3 regions of the Streptomyces sp. NBC_01267 genome follow, and region 1 is predicted to be linked to each of the others. Evidence: riboswitches for the same ligand, from Rfam matches in the RefSeq annotation. Region 1 holds a riboswitch; each other region holds the start of a gene.
What was found. A riboswitch is a leader RNA that binds a small molecule or an ion and turns the genes downstream of it on or off. The one in region 1 is predicted to bind cobalamin.
Positions count from the first base shown of each region.

Region 2: another riboswitch for cobalamin. It lies ahead of OG709_RS31425 (CbtB domain-containing protein); the one in region 1 lies ahead of OG709_RS02845 ((2Fe-2S)-binding protein).
Region 3: another riboswitch for cobalamin. It lies ahead of OG709_RS07245 (cobalamin biosynthesis protein); the one in region 1 lies ahead of OG709_RS02845 ((2Fe-2S)-binding protein).

Region 1 covers NZ_CP108455.1:583,980-588,592, forward strand. Annotated here, with positions in the region: gene OG709_RS02835 (MFS transporter) at 1-36, opposite strand, end outside; gene OG709_RS02840 (LacI family DNA-binding transcriptional regulator) at 211-1,221, shown strand; gene OG709_RS02845 ((2Fe-2S)-binding protein) at 1,510-2,271, opposite strand; cobalamin riboswitch at 2,394-2,516, opposite strand; partial or broken gene OG709_RS02850 (ECF transporter S component) at 2,564-2,740, opposite strand; gene OG709_RS02855 (acyl-CoA dehydrogenase family protein) at 3,520-4,613, opposite strand, start outside.
Region 2 covers NZ_CP108455.1:6,999,047-7,003,659, reverse strand. Annotated here, with positions in the region: gene OG709_RS31445 (DUF4135 domain-containing protein) at 1-390, opposite strand, end outside; gene OG709_RS31440 (hypothetical protein) at 408-551, opposite strand; gene OG709_RS31435 (DUF2127 domain-containing protein) at 781-1,554, shown strand; gene OG709_RS31430 (histidine phosphatase family protein) at 1,544-2,164, opposite strand; adenosylcobalamin (AdoCbl) riboswitch at 2,472-2,616, shown strand; gene OG709_RS31425 (CbtB domain-containing protein) at 2,619-2,843, shown strand; gene OG709_RS31420 (CbtA family protein) at 2,864-3,631, shown strand; gene OG709_RS31415 (alkaline phosphatase family protein) at 3,917-4,613, shown strand, end outside.
Region 3 covers NZ_CP108455.1:1,556,014-1,560,626, reverse strand. Annotated here, with positions in the region: gene cobN (cobaltochelatase subunit CobN) at 1-228, opposite strand, end outside; gene OG709_RS07250 (cobyric acid synthase) at 225-1,760, opposite strand; gene OG709_RS07245 (cobalamin biosynthesis protein) at 1,757-2,686, opposite strand; cobalamin riboswitch at 2,803-2,941, opposite strand; gene OG709_RS07240 (hypothetical protein) at 3,082-3,312, opposite strand; gene OG709_RS07235 (inorganic phosphate transporter) at 3,332-4,567, opposite strand.

The sequences.
Region 1 (4,613 bases):
TCTCGAAGTGATCATGGTGACCTCGTTGTCAGTCATGCGGAGGGCGTCGGCGTCCTGGCACGGTTCGCGCGGCTCGTACGGCTCCGGGGAAGGCATTGCTCACACGTGTGAGCACCTCCATGATGTTCACACGTGTGAGCAGATTTGTGAAGCCCCACCGGAGGCCCGGCTAGGATTCGGGACCGAAGCCACAGATTCGCAGGAGACGCCGTGAACTCAGCCGCCGGACGGGCACCCACCAGCGCGGACGTCGCGCGGCTGGCACGCGTGTCGCGCTCCACGGTCTCGCTCGTCGTCAACGACGTCCCCAACTCCCGCATCGCGCCATCCACACGTGAACGCGTCCTGGCCGCCGTGCGGGAGCTCGGCTACGCCCCCAATGTGTCGGCGCGCCAACTACGCGCGGGAACCAGCCGGCTGGTGGTGATGCCGCTGCCCGAGCTCCCGCTCGGTCCCATCATCGACGCCACCATCGAGCACCTCTCCGACAAGCTCCGGGCCGACGGCCTGACCCTGCTGGTGCACGGGGATCGCGGGACCACCGGCATGGCGGCGGCACGCATGTGGGCGGAACTGCACCCCGCGGCGGTCCTGGTGACGGCCGACCGGTGTACGAAATCCTCCGTCGCCCTGCTGCGCCGCGCCGGGACCGAGGTTCTGATGATCTCCAGCGGCCCCACGCCCTGGGCCGACACGCTGGAGTTCGACCAGGGACGGATCGGCGCCGAAGCAGCAGCGCACCTGCTCGCCGTCGGGCACCGGCGCCTCGCGGCGATCATCCCCGCCGGGCCGCTGGAGGGCCTGGGCCGTGCCCGCGCCGAAGGGCTGGAGAACGCGGCTCGCGCGGCCGGCGCGCGCGGTGAGGAGATCACCATGGAGGCCACCCACGAATCAGCGGCCTCCGCAGCCGCCACCGTGCGGCGGCCCGGCGGTCCGACCGCCGTATTCACCTACAACGACGAGTACGGGGCGCTGCTGCACCGCGCCCTGAACGACCAGGGCGCGACGATACCGGGCGATGTCGCCCTGGTGGGCGCCGACAACCTGGCCATCGCCACATTCCTGCGGCCGATGCTCTCCTCGGTCGCCCTCGATCCCGTGGAGATCGCCGACCATCTGTGCGTTGCGGTGCGTTCCGTGCTGGAACGGCCCGCACGCACGGAATCGGTAGTGGCCGGCGTGCTGGCCACCCCCTTCCTGGTCCGCCGCGAGACGTCCTGAGCCGCGCGTCCCCCGCCCACGAGCGGTCGGCGCGGGGGCGGCCACTCGTGGGCGAGGGCGTCGGAGCCGGTCCGGGTTCGACCGGGGTTCGGTCAGCGCCACGTCGCGGTTCGGGGCGCTCCTGCGGGAGCCCTGGCCACCGAGCCGGCGGCGGGCCAGGCCCGGCCGTCCGTACTCCTCCGGTGCGAGCGCGACGGCCGGCGCTCCGCCCAGGACGATTCCGCGAGGCTCGGCACGTCGGCGCGCGGCGGTTCCTCCACAGGTGCGAAGGCCGGGTGAGCGGCCTGGTCAACGGGACAGTACGCAGTCCCCGCACAGAGCCCCTGAGGCACCGGGCGCGGCGCGGTAGATCAGGCAGCAGCTGCGCCGCCGGAACGCTCCGTCGGGCCCCGTACAGCTCGCGTCGCGCAGTGGGGGCCGTTCCAGGAGACGTGAGGTGATGGCACGGGTCCGTGCGGTGAGGTCCGGGCGGGTAGTCGTGATCATGGACGCGGCTCCGTTGACGGCCGAGGCGGTGTTGCCCCACAGGATGCGCCGGGAGACCGTGAACTCCGCCATCGCATCGGCGAGTTCACGCAGTGGGCCGTCCAGCAGACGACTGCTCAGCTCGTCGGCGAGCCGGGTCGGCGCAACCGTGGATCCGCCGGTGCAGGCACCGGCGGGCAGCGACAGGTCGGTGAAGGCATCGCTGGGCAGCGACAGGGGGATCTGGCCGCCGATCACGGGCTGCCACCGGAGATCCGCGAGGCCGGGGGCGGGTACCAGGCCGTGCAGGACGGCGGCGGCCAGTGCGGGTGAGATCAGCCGGGCGGCCAGTCCCAGGTGGGCGACGGATGCCGCGACCCGGATCTCGACCGCGTCGGGCGACTGCCCGCCGGCCGCGGCCAGCCAGTCCCGTACACCCGTCACACGGGCTTCGAGCAGCGGGCGGGTGATCCGCTGCCAGGGCTCGGGCGGCTCCACGCCGGGCGGGTGGGCCTGCACGGCGAAGAACGGACCGAGCTCGGCGATCTCCCCGATCACCGCGCTCGCCGCAGGAGGGCTGCTCATGCCGGAACAGGGTCCGGCTGCTGCGAGGTGGCGGTCCCGATCGCGCCCGGTGCGGCCACCGGACGGAATGTGGAAACGGTACTCAAGGTGAGCCCTCCCTCTGGGATCGTGCGTCCCTTGCGTGTACGGGCGGAGTGAGGGCTCAGTGTCCGACTCGCCGGCCACCTTCCGGTGGCGTGGCTCACAGTGGCGCGACCGTGCTGGAATCTCACCAGCTTCCTTGTGCCATCACTCCACGGGGAGCGTAGGGCCCGTTTCTCCGGCGGGTCAATCAAGCCGTTCCACATCCGGATCAGCGCTGCTCCTTGTCGGGTGCCGCCGGGCGGGCCGGCGTGAAGTGCACCGGAGCCTGGAACCGGGCCCGTCGGGCAGCGCGCCGGAACGTGGTCAGCACCGCAGGTCCGGCCGGCATGATGCAGACGAAGTTGGTGACGGCCCGCCCGGTGTCCCAGCCGAAGGAGGCCGCCAGGGCGATGACGAGCGAGACGCAGGCGTTGAGTCGGACGGCGGAAAGAAATGGCCTGGTCCTCGGCGGAAGAGCCCTGCACCCTGGGGCCATTGAGACGCCACGGCCTGCTGGTGGCCCCATGAAACGCAGCCGCCGGAAAGCCGCCACTGCAGCAGGATCTCGTCGAGTCCCGGCTCACCGGCGGTCTCCATCGGCATTCGCCGGGCAGGAGTTTGATCACCGCTCGGGCTGGTCGTGTACTACGCCGCCTCGGCGGTCCCAGGCGTATCCACGATGTGGAGCAACCGGTCCAGCTCCTGCCGCCCATGCCTGATCAAATCGAACGCCTCCCTTGGGTCCGTTCCCGGCGGCAACGCGGTGTCGGTCATCACATCGGTCAGGGTGAACCTGCCGAGCAGCCATCGCTGCAACGCTCGCCGGTCCGTGCTCCGTTCAGGGGAGAGGCCCCTGGCCCCACAACACCCCCATCCCACGGTGCCGCCCCCGCCACCCTCAGCCATGGCAACAGATCAAGCGACCCACAGGTAGGGCGGGATTCGGCCAGCCCTACCAGGGGAGCCTTCCTCTACCGCGAGCACGGCCCTGCACACGCTCGGCCCCCGCGCGCAGCCGGGCCACCTCCTCGCGGACCTTTCTTCTCCCGTTCTCCCGGGCCTCCGGCATTCCGAGCCCCCGCGCCACCGCGCCACCGCGCCACCGCGCCACCGCGCCACCGCGCCACCGCGCCACCGCCACGGTCGAGACGAGCGGGCAGACTGCGTCCGTCCCGCCCGCAGGGCCTACCGCCGCACGCGGGGCATCCCCAGCCCGATCCAGGAGATGATTTCCCGCTGGATCTCGTTGTTGCCGCCGCCGAAGGTGAAGATGACGGCCGAGCGGTAGCCGCGCTCCAGTTCACCGTGGAGCACCGCGCCCGTGGATCCCTCCTTGAGAGATCCTGCCGCGCCGACGACCTCCATGAGCCAGGCGTAGGCGTCCCGGCGGGCCTCCGATCCGTACACCTTGACCGCCGAGGCGTCCTGCGGGGTGAGCGTCCCGTTCTGCACGGCGTTGACCATCTGCCAGTTCAGGAGCTTCATCGCGTCGAGCCTGGTGTGGGTCCTCGCGAGGCGCCCGCGCACCCAGCCCAGGTCGATGACCCGGCGCCCGTCGGCGAGCTCGGTGTCGGCCGCCCAGCACTGCACGTTGTGCAGGGCGCGGATGGCCATGGTGCCGTGGGCGGCCAGGGTGACGCGCTCGTGGTTGAGCTGGTTGGTGATCAGCCGCCAGCCCTTGTTCTCCTCGCCGACGCGGCGGGAGGCGGGGACCGTGATGTTCTCGTAGTAGCTGGCGGTGGTGTCGTGCGAGGCGAGGGTGTTGATGAGGGTGCAGGAGTACCCGGGGTCGTCGGTCGGCACCAGCAGCATCGTGATGCCCTTGTGCGCGGGGGCGGCCGGGTCCGTACGGACAGCGAGCCAGACCCAGTCGGCGGTGTCGCCGTTGGTGGTCCAGATCTTCTGCCCGTTCACCGTGTAGTGCCCGGTGGTCACGTCGCCCTCGCGTACGGCCCGGGTCTTGAGCGCGGCGAGATCGGTGCCCGCGTCGGGCTCGCTGTAGCCGATCGCGAAGTCGATCTCGCCCTTGAGGATCTTCGGCAGGAAGTACGCCTTCTGCTCGTCGGTGCCGAACCGCATGAGGGTCGGACCCACGGTGTTGAGCGCCATGAGCGGCAGCGGTACGCCCGCCTGCGCGGCCTCGTCGAAGAAGATGAACTGCTCCATCGGGGAGAGTCCGCGACCGCCGAACTCCTCGGGCCAGCCGACGCCCAGCCAGCCGTCGGTGCCCAGTCTGCGCACCGTCTCGCGGTAGAAGCGTTTCTGGGCTCCCGCGTCCG
Region 2 (4,613 bases), 6.4 Mb from region 1:
GGAGGAAGCCGTGGAAGACGGCGCAACGGGAGAGGGCACGGTGGCAGGGGGCGCGGTGGAGGGCGCAGCGGGATGCCCGGAGAGAGCGCCGGTGCAGAGCCCGGAGAGTTCGGGCAGAGCGCCCGCGCAGAGTCCGGAGAGTTCGGGAGCGAGGGACCCGCACCAGCTCTCCAGCCGTTCCAGCAGGTCGAGCAGCGGAGTGAAGGCGGGTCCGGCCAGCAGCTCGCCGAGCCGATGGGCAACGGCCTCCCCGTGGGGGCCCGGGTCCCTGGCCACCGTGCCGTCAGGCCCCGCGGTGACCACGGGCGGAAAGGCCTCCGTGGCCCCTCCCCGCGCCGCCGCGCGGATCAACCGCGCGGCGGCCGGGGGCAGTTCGGGTGACTGGCGCACAGCCTGCCGTCCGCCGGTTACGGAAGGCAGTAGCCGCCGGCCATACAGCTGATGGGGCGGGCGCTCTCGTAGTCCGGGATTTCCGTCTCCAGCTCACCGATGGTGAGATCGAGCACCTGGGAGGCCTCGGTCCGGAGTTCTTCCTGGGCGGTCACGTTCATGTCCATCCTCCGATGTGGGGCGAAGCATGCACTTGCGGCTCACTGCGTCGGGACAATTCCAGAGCGTGATCGCCGGCGTCAAGGGATCGCCTGGGGCGGCTCGCCATCTGGCGCATAACATGCGTTGCTACGGTCCGGGCCGAGGCTGCGCCCAGCACATACGTGCGGGTCCCGGCCGACCGTCCGCAGAACGTACGCACACGACCACTGACTCACGGGGAAACGAATGCTGAAGATCGACTGGGACCGGCGCACCTGCGCACGGCGCGGGCACGTGACCTATGTCCCGCAGGAGCCGGAACTGGCGGAGCGGCTGCGCGCCGAGACGCGGCTGGGCGAGGCCTGGCGCTGTCTGCGGTGCGGGGACTTCGCCCTGGGCGACCCGCACGGATCGGGCCCCGCGGACGAGGCCCCGCTCGTACCGCGCGGCAAGGTGCTGCGCGACCTGTTCATCCTGCGCTTCCTCGCCGTGGAGCGGGCGGTGCGCGGGGTGTTCATCGTGCTGGCGGCGGTGGCCGTATGGAAGTTCAGCAACAGCCAGGACGCGGTGCGCAGGCTCTTCGACGAGAACCTGGACGTGCTGCGTCCGGTGTTCCGGCACTTCCACTACGACCTGGACCACTCGCCGGTGGTCGGCACGATTCAGAAGACCTTCGGCTACAAGCACTCCACGCTGATGCTGGTGGCCGTACTGCTGCTGGCGTACGCGCTGATCGAGATCATCGAAGGTGTCGGGCTGTGGCGGGCCAAGCGCTGGGCCGAGTACCTGACCGTGGTGGCGACCGCCGTCTTCCTGCCCCTGGAGGTCTACGAGCTGACCGAGAAGGTCAGTTGGCTGAAGATCGCCACCCTGACGATCAACATCCTGGCCGTCCTGTACATCCTGCTCGGCAAGCGGCTGTTCGGGTTGCGCGGCGGCCACGCCGCCTTCGAGGCCGAGCGGCAGAGCGCCTCACTGCTCGAAGTGGAGACCACGGCGGGGGTCGGAGCCGTCACGCCGTGACGGCGGGCACCTGATTCCACGCGGCGACGACGGGACGGCCGTGCTCGGTACCGATCCGGCTCACCGACGCGGTGTCCAGCCGGAAGAGCGATCCGCCGGACGCCGGGAGCCCGAGGCGGCGAGCGGTCAGCACCCGCAGGAAATGGGCGTGGCCGACCACCACGACGTCTCCGCCCTGCCCGTCGAGGTCGGCGTCGCGCAGCGCCTTGTCGACGGTGGCCAGCACCCGGTCCGCTCGCGCGCCGACCTGCTCGGGGGTCTCACCGGGGTGCTCGGGCGGGCCCTCGGCCACCCCGTCGGTCCACAGGTCCCAGTCGGGCCGGTCCCGGTGGATCTCCACGGTGGTGATGCCCTCGTACGCCCCGTAGTCCCATTCGTGCAGGTCGGTGTCGGGGTACGCGGGGCTGAGCCCGGCCAGCTCGGCGGTGCGCCTGGCGCGGGCGAGGGGGCTGGTCAGGGTGAGGGCGATCCGGCGCTCGGCCAGCAGCGGGGCGACCGCGCGCGCCTGGTCCTCACCGAACGCCGTCAGCGGAAGATCCGTCCAGCTGGTGTGTTTCATCGTGCGGCTCCAGCTGGTCTCACCGTGCCGCACGAGAATCAGCTCACCCATGTCCGCCCTGTCCTTTGCGTCTGTAGATGTTGATGGTGCACAAGGGGTTCAGCCTGCCATGAACAGCGATCATTCCCTCAGAGGCGGCCCGGCCGTGTGATTCCCGGCGCTCTCCGGCGTCGGTCCCGTGTTGCTGCGCCACGCTGGTGAGACCCACATCACTCGTACTGCCATCCCTGCACCGGTCGCGTTCTCCGGTCCCTCATGAGGCGGGCACATCACGGGGGTTGGGGGGTGCGGGTCCGGGTCACGGTGCGTTGCCGGACCGCCGGTGCGCCGTAGCGGAGTGGACGGGCAGGCGGTACCGTCACGTGGACACGACGAAGGTGTGACGGAAGTCCGGTGAGAATCCGGCACGGTCGCGCCACTGTGAACCCGAAACCCGGGAAGTCAGACCCAGCGCCTTCGTCTCAGGTACCACGATCGGGACGCGTGTTCCCCAGGAGGTTCTGCCATGGCAAACACCCTTGCCCCCACCCCGAGTGCCCCCGCCACTCCGGCGATCGCACCCATCTCCCTCAAGGCCATCGCCCCGTGGGCGGTCTTCTTCGGGATCCTCATGCTCATCCTGCTGTACTTCGTCGGCGCCGAGCAGGGCGCGACCTCGCTCGTCTCCGGTTCGGACGTGCACGAGTGGGTTCACGACGGCCGTCATCTCCTCGGCTTCCCCTGCCACTGACGCCCGGGGGATCCGCTTCCATGAACTCCATATCCGTCCGGGCCCTGCTGGTCCGTGGCATGCTCGCCGGGCTCGTCGCCGGTGTGCTGGCGCTGATCGTCGCCTATCTGCTCGGTGAGCCGCAGGTGGACTCGGCCATCGCCTTCGAGGGCTCGCACAGCCATGAGCACGAAGAGGAACTGGTCAGCCGTTCGCTCCAGTCCACGGCCGGGCTGGCCACCGGGGTGCTCGTCTTCGGTGTCGCGGTCGGTGGCATCGCCGCGCTCGCGTTCTGCGTCGCACTCGGCCGTATCGGCAGGTTCGGCCCGCGTGCCACCGCCGTGCTGATCTCGGTCAGCGCGCTGATCGCCGTGTACCTCGTGCCCTTCCTGAAGTACCCGGCGAACCCGCCGTCCGTCGGCAGCCCCGACACCATCGGCAAACGCACCACCCTGTACTTCCTGATGATCGTGCTCAGCGTGCTGCTCGCCGTCGCCGCCGTGCTGGTGGGCAAGCGGCTGGCGCCCCGTCTGGGCAACTGGAACGCCACGATCACGGCCGGGGCCGCGTTCCTCGTGGCGGTCGGGCTGGCGTACGCGTTCCTGCCGACGATCAACGAGGTGCCGAAGGACTTCCCGGCCACGCTGCTCTGGCGGTTCCGGCTCTCGGCACTCGCCATCCAGTTCACGCTGTGGACCGCCTTCGGGCTGCTCTTCGGCCACCTCGCCGAACGGCATCTCATACCGCGTACGGTCCCGGCCCGCAGCGAGGACAGCACCGCCCTACGCAACACCGCACCGGTGAGCTGACGGCGCAACAGTTGACGGCTGACACACCGGGACAGAACCCGCCGGACCACGGTCCAGGCGGGTTCTGCGCGTCCGGGCCCGTCCGGGGCCCGGACCGATCCGCATGATCCGCACGATCCGCACGATCCGCACGATCCGCACGGGAGGATCGGGGAGCACCGCGGCCACCGGTGTATTGGCCACCTGTTCATCTCCTCCTTCCTCCGCCTCACACCCGGGCCCGGAAGAGTTCCGTCGGGTCCGGAAGCAGGACTCGAACCGAGCTCGATCGAGAAGGGGACGTTCATGGCCGAGTTGACGCGACGCAGACTCCTTGGATCAGCGGCCGGTGCCGTCGGTGGCGCTGCCGCACTCTCACTGCTGCCACCCAGCGTGCAGAAGGCCGTGGCGGCCGGTCCGCCGCGCCACGGCTCCATGCGCGACATCGAACACGTCGTGATGCTGATGCAGGAGAACCGCTCCTTCGACCACTACTTCGGCACGCTCTCCGGCGTACGCGGATTCAGTGACCCGCACGCGCAGAAGCTGGACAACGGCCGCTCGGTCTTCTATCAGCCCGACGCGGTGAACCCCAAGGGCTACCTGCTGCCGTTCCACCTGGACACCCATACCTCCAGCGCCCAGGCCATCCCGTCCACCAGCCACGCCTGGTCCGTGCAGCACGAGGCGTGGAACAACGGCAGGATGGACCAGTGGCTGCCCGCCCACCGCAAGGCCGACGGCGCCAACGGCCCTTATGTCATGGGGTACTACACGCGGGAGGACATCCCGTTCCAGTTCGCGCTCGCGGAGACGTTCACCATCTGCGACAACTACTTCTGTTCCGTGTTCGGCCCCACCTGGCCGAACCGGATGTACTGGATGACCGGCACCATCGACCCGGGCGGCGCTCAGGGCGGCCCGATCATCGACAACACCGTGCCCGAGCCGTACCGGTGGACGACCTACGCCGAGCGCCTCCAGGCGGCAGGCATCAGCTGGA
Region 3 (4,613 bases), 970 kb from region 1:
GAGCAGCACGGTGGGTATCCCCGAAGCGCGCAGCACATCGAGACCGTCCTCCCAGGCGCGTCTGCCGCCCAGCAGCCGTACGACGGCCACCGAGGCGCCGTCGATCAGCGCGGGCAGCTCGGTGGCGGCGTCGACCCGGGTCGGATTCCCGGTCCGGTACGGCGCGTCGGAGGCTCGGGCCGCCAGCAGGTCCGTATCGGCGGTGGACAGCAACAGCACGGTGCTCATGGCGCTCCAGGTGCGATGAAGGGAAGTCCTGACGGTGCGCCCGATTCGATGAGCGCGAGAAGCCGGTCGGTGTCCGCGTGTTCTTCGATGAGGTCGCCGAGCCGGTCGAGCTGCTCCTCCCGGAGCATGCCGAAGCTGGTGTCGGGCGCCGGGACGAAGCGGCGGCCCGCCGCGCTCGCGACCTCGCGCAGGAACGCGCGGCGGAAGCCGTCGCTCTCCAGCGAGCCGTGCCAGTGGGTGCCCCAGACGGAGCCGACCCGGCAGCCGTCCAGGAAGGGGACGCCGTCGGTCACGTCGGCGACGCCGTGATGGATCTCGTACCCCTCGACGCGCTCGCCGAGGGCCTCGCCGACGGGCCGCGCCAGGGTCTTCTCGGCGGCGAACCGTACGCGCACGGGCAGCAGCCCGAGCCCGTCCACCGACCCGGCGCGCGATTCGATCTCGTCCTCGATGTGCTCGCCGAGCAGCTGGAAACCGCCGCAGATGCCCAGCACGGGACGGCCTTCCGCCGCCCGCCGGGCCAGCGCCGCCGCGAGCCCGCGCTCGCGCAGCCACTCCAGCGCCCGCACGGTGCCACGGGTGCCCGGCACGATCACCAGGTCCGCGTCGACGAGCTCCTCGGCCCGGTCCACGAACCGCACGACGACCCCGGGCTCGGCGGCCAGCGCGTCGACATCGGTGAAGTTGGACATCAGCGGTACGGCGCACACGGCGACCCGCAGGACGTCCGGTCCGTACGGCTCGGCGACGGCCGACTCCCGTACGGCGCCCCGCATCGAGACGTGCAGCCCGTCCTCCTCGTCGATGCCGAGGCCGTGCGCGAACGGGAGCACCCCGTACGTACGCCGCCCGGTGAGCCCCTGCAGCATGTCGATGCCGGGGCGCAGGAGGGACACGTCGCCGCGGAACTTGTTGACGATGTACCCGGCTATCAGCTCCTGGTCCTCGGCGCTGAGCAGCGCGGTCGTGCCGAAGAAGGAGGCGAAGACGCCACCGCGGTCGATGTCGCCCACCACCACCACCGGGAACCGCGCGGCCCGCGCGATGCCCATGTTGACGATGTCCGTCCGGCGCAGATTGATCTCGGCAGGACTGCCGGCCCCCTCACAGATCACCGCGTCATACGTGCCCCGAAGTTGTGCCAGACAGTCCGTGACGGTGCCCAGCAGGGCTTCCCGCCCCCCGCCGTACGCGGATTTCCCGCCGGACGCGTCGCCGAAGAACCCGCGGGCGCTCATCTCGCCCACCGGTCTGCCCAGCAGCACGACCTGGCTCGACCGGTCGCTCCCCGGCTTGAGGAGCACCGGGTTCATCAGCGCGGTGGGTTCCACCCGCGCCGCCTGCGCCTGCATCGCCTGCGCCCGGCCGATCTCCGCGCCCTCGCGGGTGACGAACGAATTCAGCGACATGTTCTGCGCCTTGAAGGGCGCGACCTTCACCCCCCGGCGCACCAGCCACCGGCAGATCCCGGCCGTGACCACGCTCTTCCCGGCATCCGACGTGGTTCCGGCGACCAGCACTCCGCCACTCATCCGCGCACCTTCCTCACCAGGAGAGCCGTCGCGAGCGCCAGTACGGAGACCCGCCGGGACAGCCGTACCGCGCGCTCGATGTCGTCCACGCCGACGGGCCGGCCGCCGCCGTTGAGCACGGCCCGGTGCTCGACCCGGCCGCCGTACGAGAGGGTGCCACCGAGCCGTACGCCCAGCGCCCCCGCGAACGAGGCCTCCACCGGACCGGCGTTGGGGCTGGGGTGCTTCGCCGCGTCGGCGCGCCAGGCCCGCACGGCACCGCGCGGGTCCGGGCCGGCCAGCGTCGCGAGGACAGCGGTCAGCAGGGCTCCCGGCCGGCCCGCCACGTCGTCGAGCCGGGCCGAGGCCCAGCCGTACCGCAGATACCGGGGCGAGCGGTGGCCGACCATTGCGTCCAGTGTGTTCACCGCCCGGAACCCGGCCAGACCGGGCACCCCGGCCAGCGCCCCCCACACCAGCGCGCCCACCACGGCGTCGGAGGTGTTCTCGGCGACGGACTCGACGACCGCGCGGGCCATCTGCTGTCCGTCGAGCGCCTGCGGATCACGCCCGCACAGATGCGGCAGCCGCTCCCTGGCCGCTTCGAGTTCGCCCGAGGCCAGCGCGTCGCCGACCGCCCGCGCCTCCCGGCCCAGCGAGGTACCGCCGACGACGGCCCAGGTGGTGACGGCGGTCAGGGCGATGCCCGCGGCGGCCCGGCCGCGCACGGCACGCCGGGCCAGCAGGGCGGCGCCCACCACGCCTCCGGCGCACACCACGGTGTGCAGCGCCCCGCGTCCGCGGTGGTCGCGCCACAGCCGGCGCTCCACGGCAGCCGCGGCCCGTCCGAAGGCGGCCACCGGGTGTCCGCGCCGCGGATCGCCGACGATCAGGTCTGCTACGAGGCCGGTGGTGGCGCCGTACACGAATACACGCTCGGCACGCATCGGGTCAGCAGGCCGATACGCCTCGGAAAACCTTCGTACCGGTAGTACTCACAGCATCGGGCAGCAGGCAGCCGCGCATGGCGATATGTCCTCACTCAGGGTGTCCGCGCCCTGGTTCGACGTGATCGGCGGTGAGAGTTCCTGGCTCCCGGGGGGTGACCCCCGATGACAGTGGCGGGACCGCGCCGGATTCGCACCGGGCTTCCTCTTTTGCCGCCGTATTGGCTCCGGCAGTCCACCACGCCCCGCGAACACCCGTCAACTCCCCCTTGACCTGCAAGGAGGCAGTGTGCTGAGCCCCACACGAACCGCCCCCCGGCGGGCCGTGGAAGGCCGGTCGGAGGGCGGTTCGGGTGGAACGGGGAGTGGAGCCGGGGGACGGGGGTGCGGGGCGGTCAGGCGACGATCAGATAGATCCCGTACGCCACGGCCGCCGCGCAGAGAGCGAAGCAGGCGTACGCGCCGGTGCGCGCGGCGAGCGCCGGGCCCCGGCCGGTGGAGCCCGTCTCCTGCGCGGGCTTCCCGGCGAGGCCCACGATGCCGAGGGTGAACAGGCCCACGAGTCCGACGGTCGCCACGAGGCTGACGCCGAAGACGGTGCCGAGAGCTGCCCAGTCGATGTTCATGCTGCGGTGTCCTTCTGCTTCAGACCGTGGCCGGTCGGCTGGGCTCCGGTGCGGCGCCCCCCGGTGCGGGGATGGTGGCCCTGAGTTCGTCGGCGGACAGTCCGGCCGGGGGAGGGGCGACGGCCGCGATGGCGGTGGTCACCACACCCGCGGGCTCGTCGGGGGTGACGCTGTGCTGGTCGACCGGCTGGCGGCGGGAGAGCGACCAGATGACACCCGAGCCCGCGATCAGCAGGGCGGCCACGGCGGCGACGCCCCAGGGGCCGTTGCGGGTCAGGTACTCGGCGCCCGCGCCGACCACGGCCGCCGCGGGAAGCGTCAGGCACCAGGCGACGGCCATCCGGGTCGCGGTGGACCAGCGGACCACCCCGCCCTTGCGGCCGACGCCCGCGCCCAGCACGGCGCCCGAGCAGACCTGGGTGGTGGAGAGGGAGAAACCGAGGTGCGAGGAGGCCAGGATCACGGTCGCGGCGCCGGTCTGGGCGGCGAAGCCCTGCTGCGGCCTGAGTTCGGTGAGCCCCTTGCCCATGGTGCGGATGATGCGCCAGCCGCCGAGGTACGTACCGAGTGCGATGGCCGTGCCCGCGGAGACGATGACCCACAGCGGAGGGTTCGAGCCCGGGGCGATGACGTTGCCGGTGACCAGGGCGAGGGTGATGACACCCATGGTCTTCTGCGCGTCGTTGGTGCCGTGGGCGAGGGAGACCAGTCCGGCGGAGGCGATCTGGCCGGCCCGGTAGCCCTTGGCGGTGGCCTTCTCGTCCGTACGGCGGCCGATCCGGTACGTCAGCTTGGTGGCGAGCACCGAGGCGATGCCGGCGACGACGGGTGCGGCGACCGCGGGCAGCAGCACCTTGGTGACGACGACATCGCCGTTGACACCGGAGGAGCCGACCGACATCAGCGTGGCGCCGATGAGTCCGCCGAAGAGCGCGTGGGAGGAGCTGGACGGCAGGCCGAGCAGCCAGGTCAGCAGATTCCAGAGGATGGCGCCGACGAGCGCCGCGAAGATCACCTCTGTGGTGATGCCCTGTTCGTTGATGATCCCGCCGGAGATCGTCTTGGCGACCTCCACGGACAGGAATGCTCCGACGAGGTTGAGTACGGCGGACATGGCCACCGCGGTCTTCGGCCGGAGAGCGCCGGTCGAGATGGTCGTCGCCATCGCGTTGGCCGTGTCGTGGAAACCGTTCGTGAAGTCGAACACGAGAGCGGTAATGATCACGATCCCAAGGAGCAGGGTCAAGTGTTCCATTTACCTGGGCAATCGTTCGAGGTCATTGACGAGACGAACGTAGGCA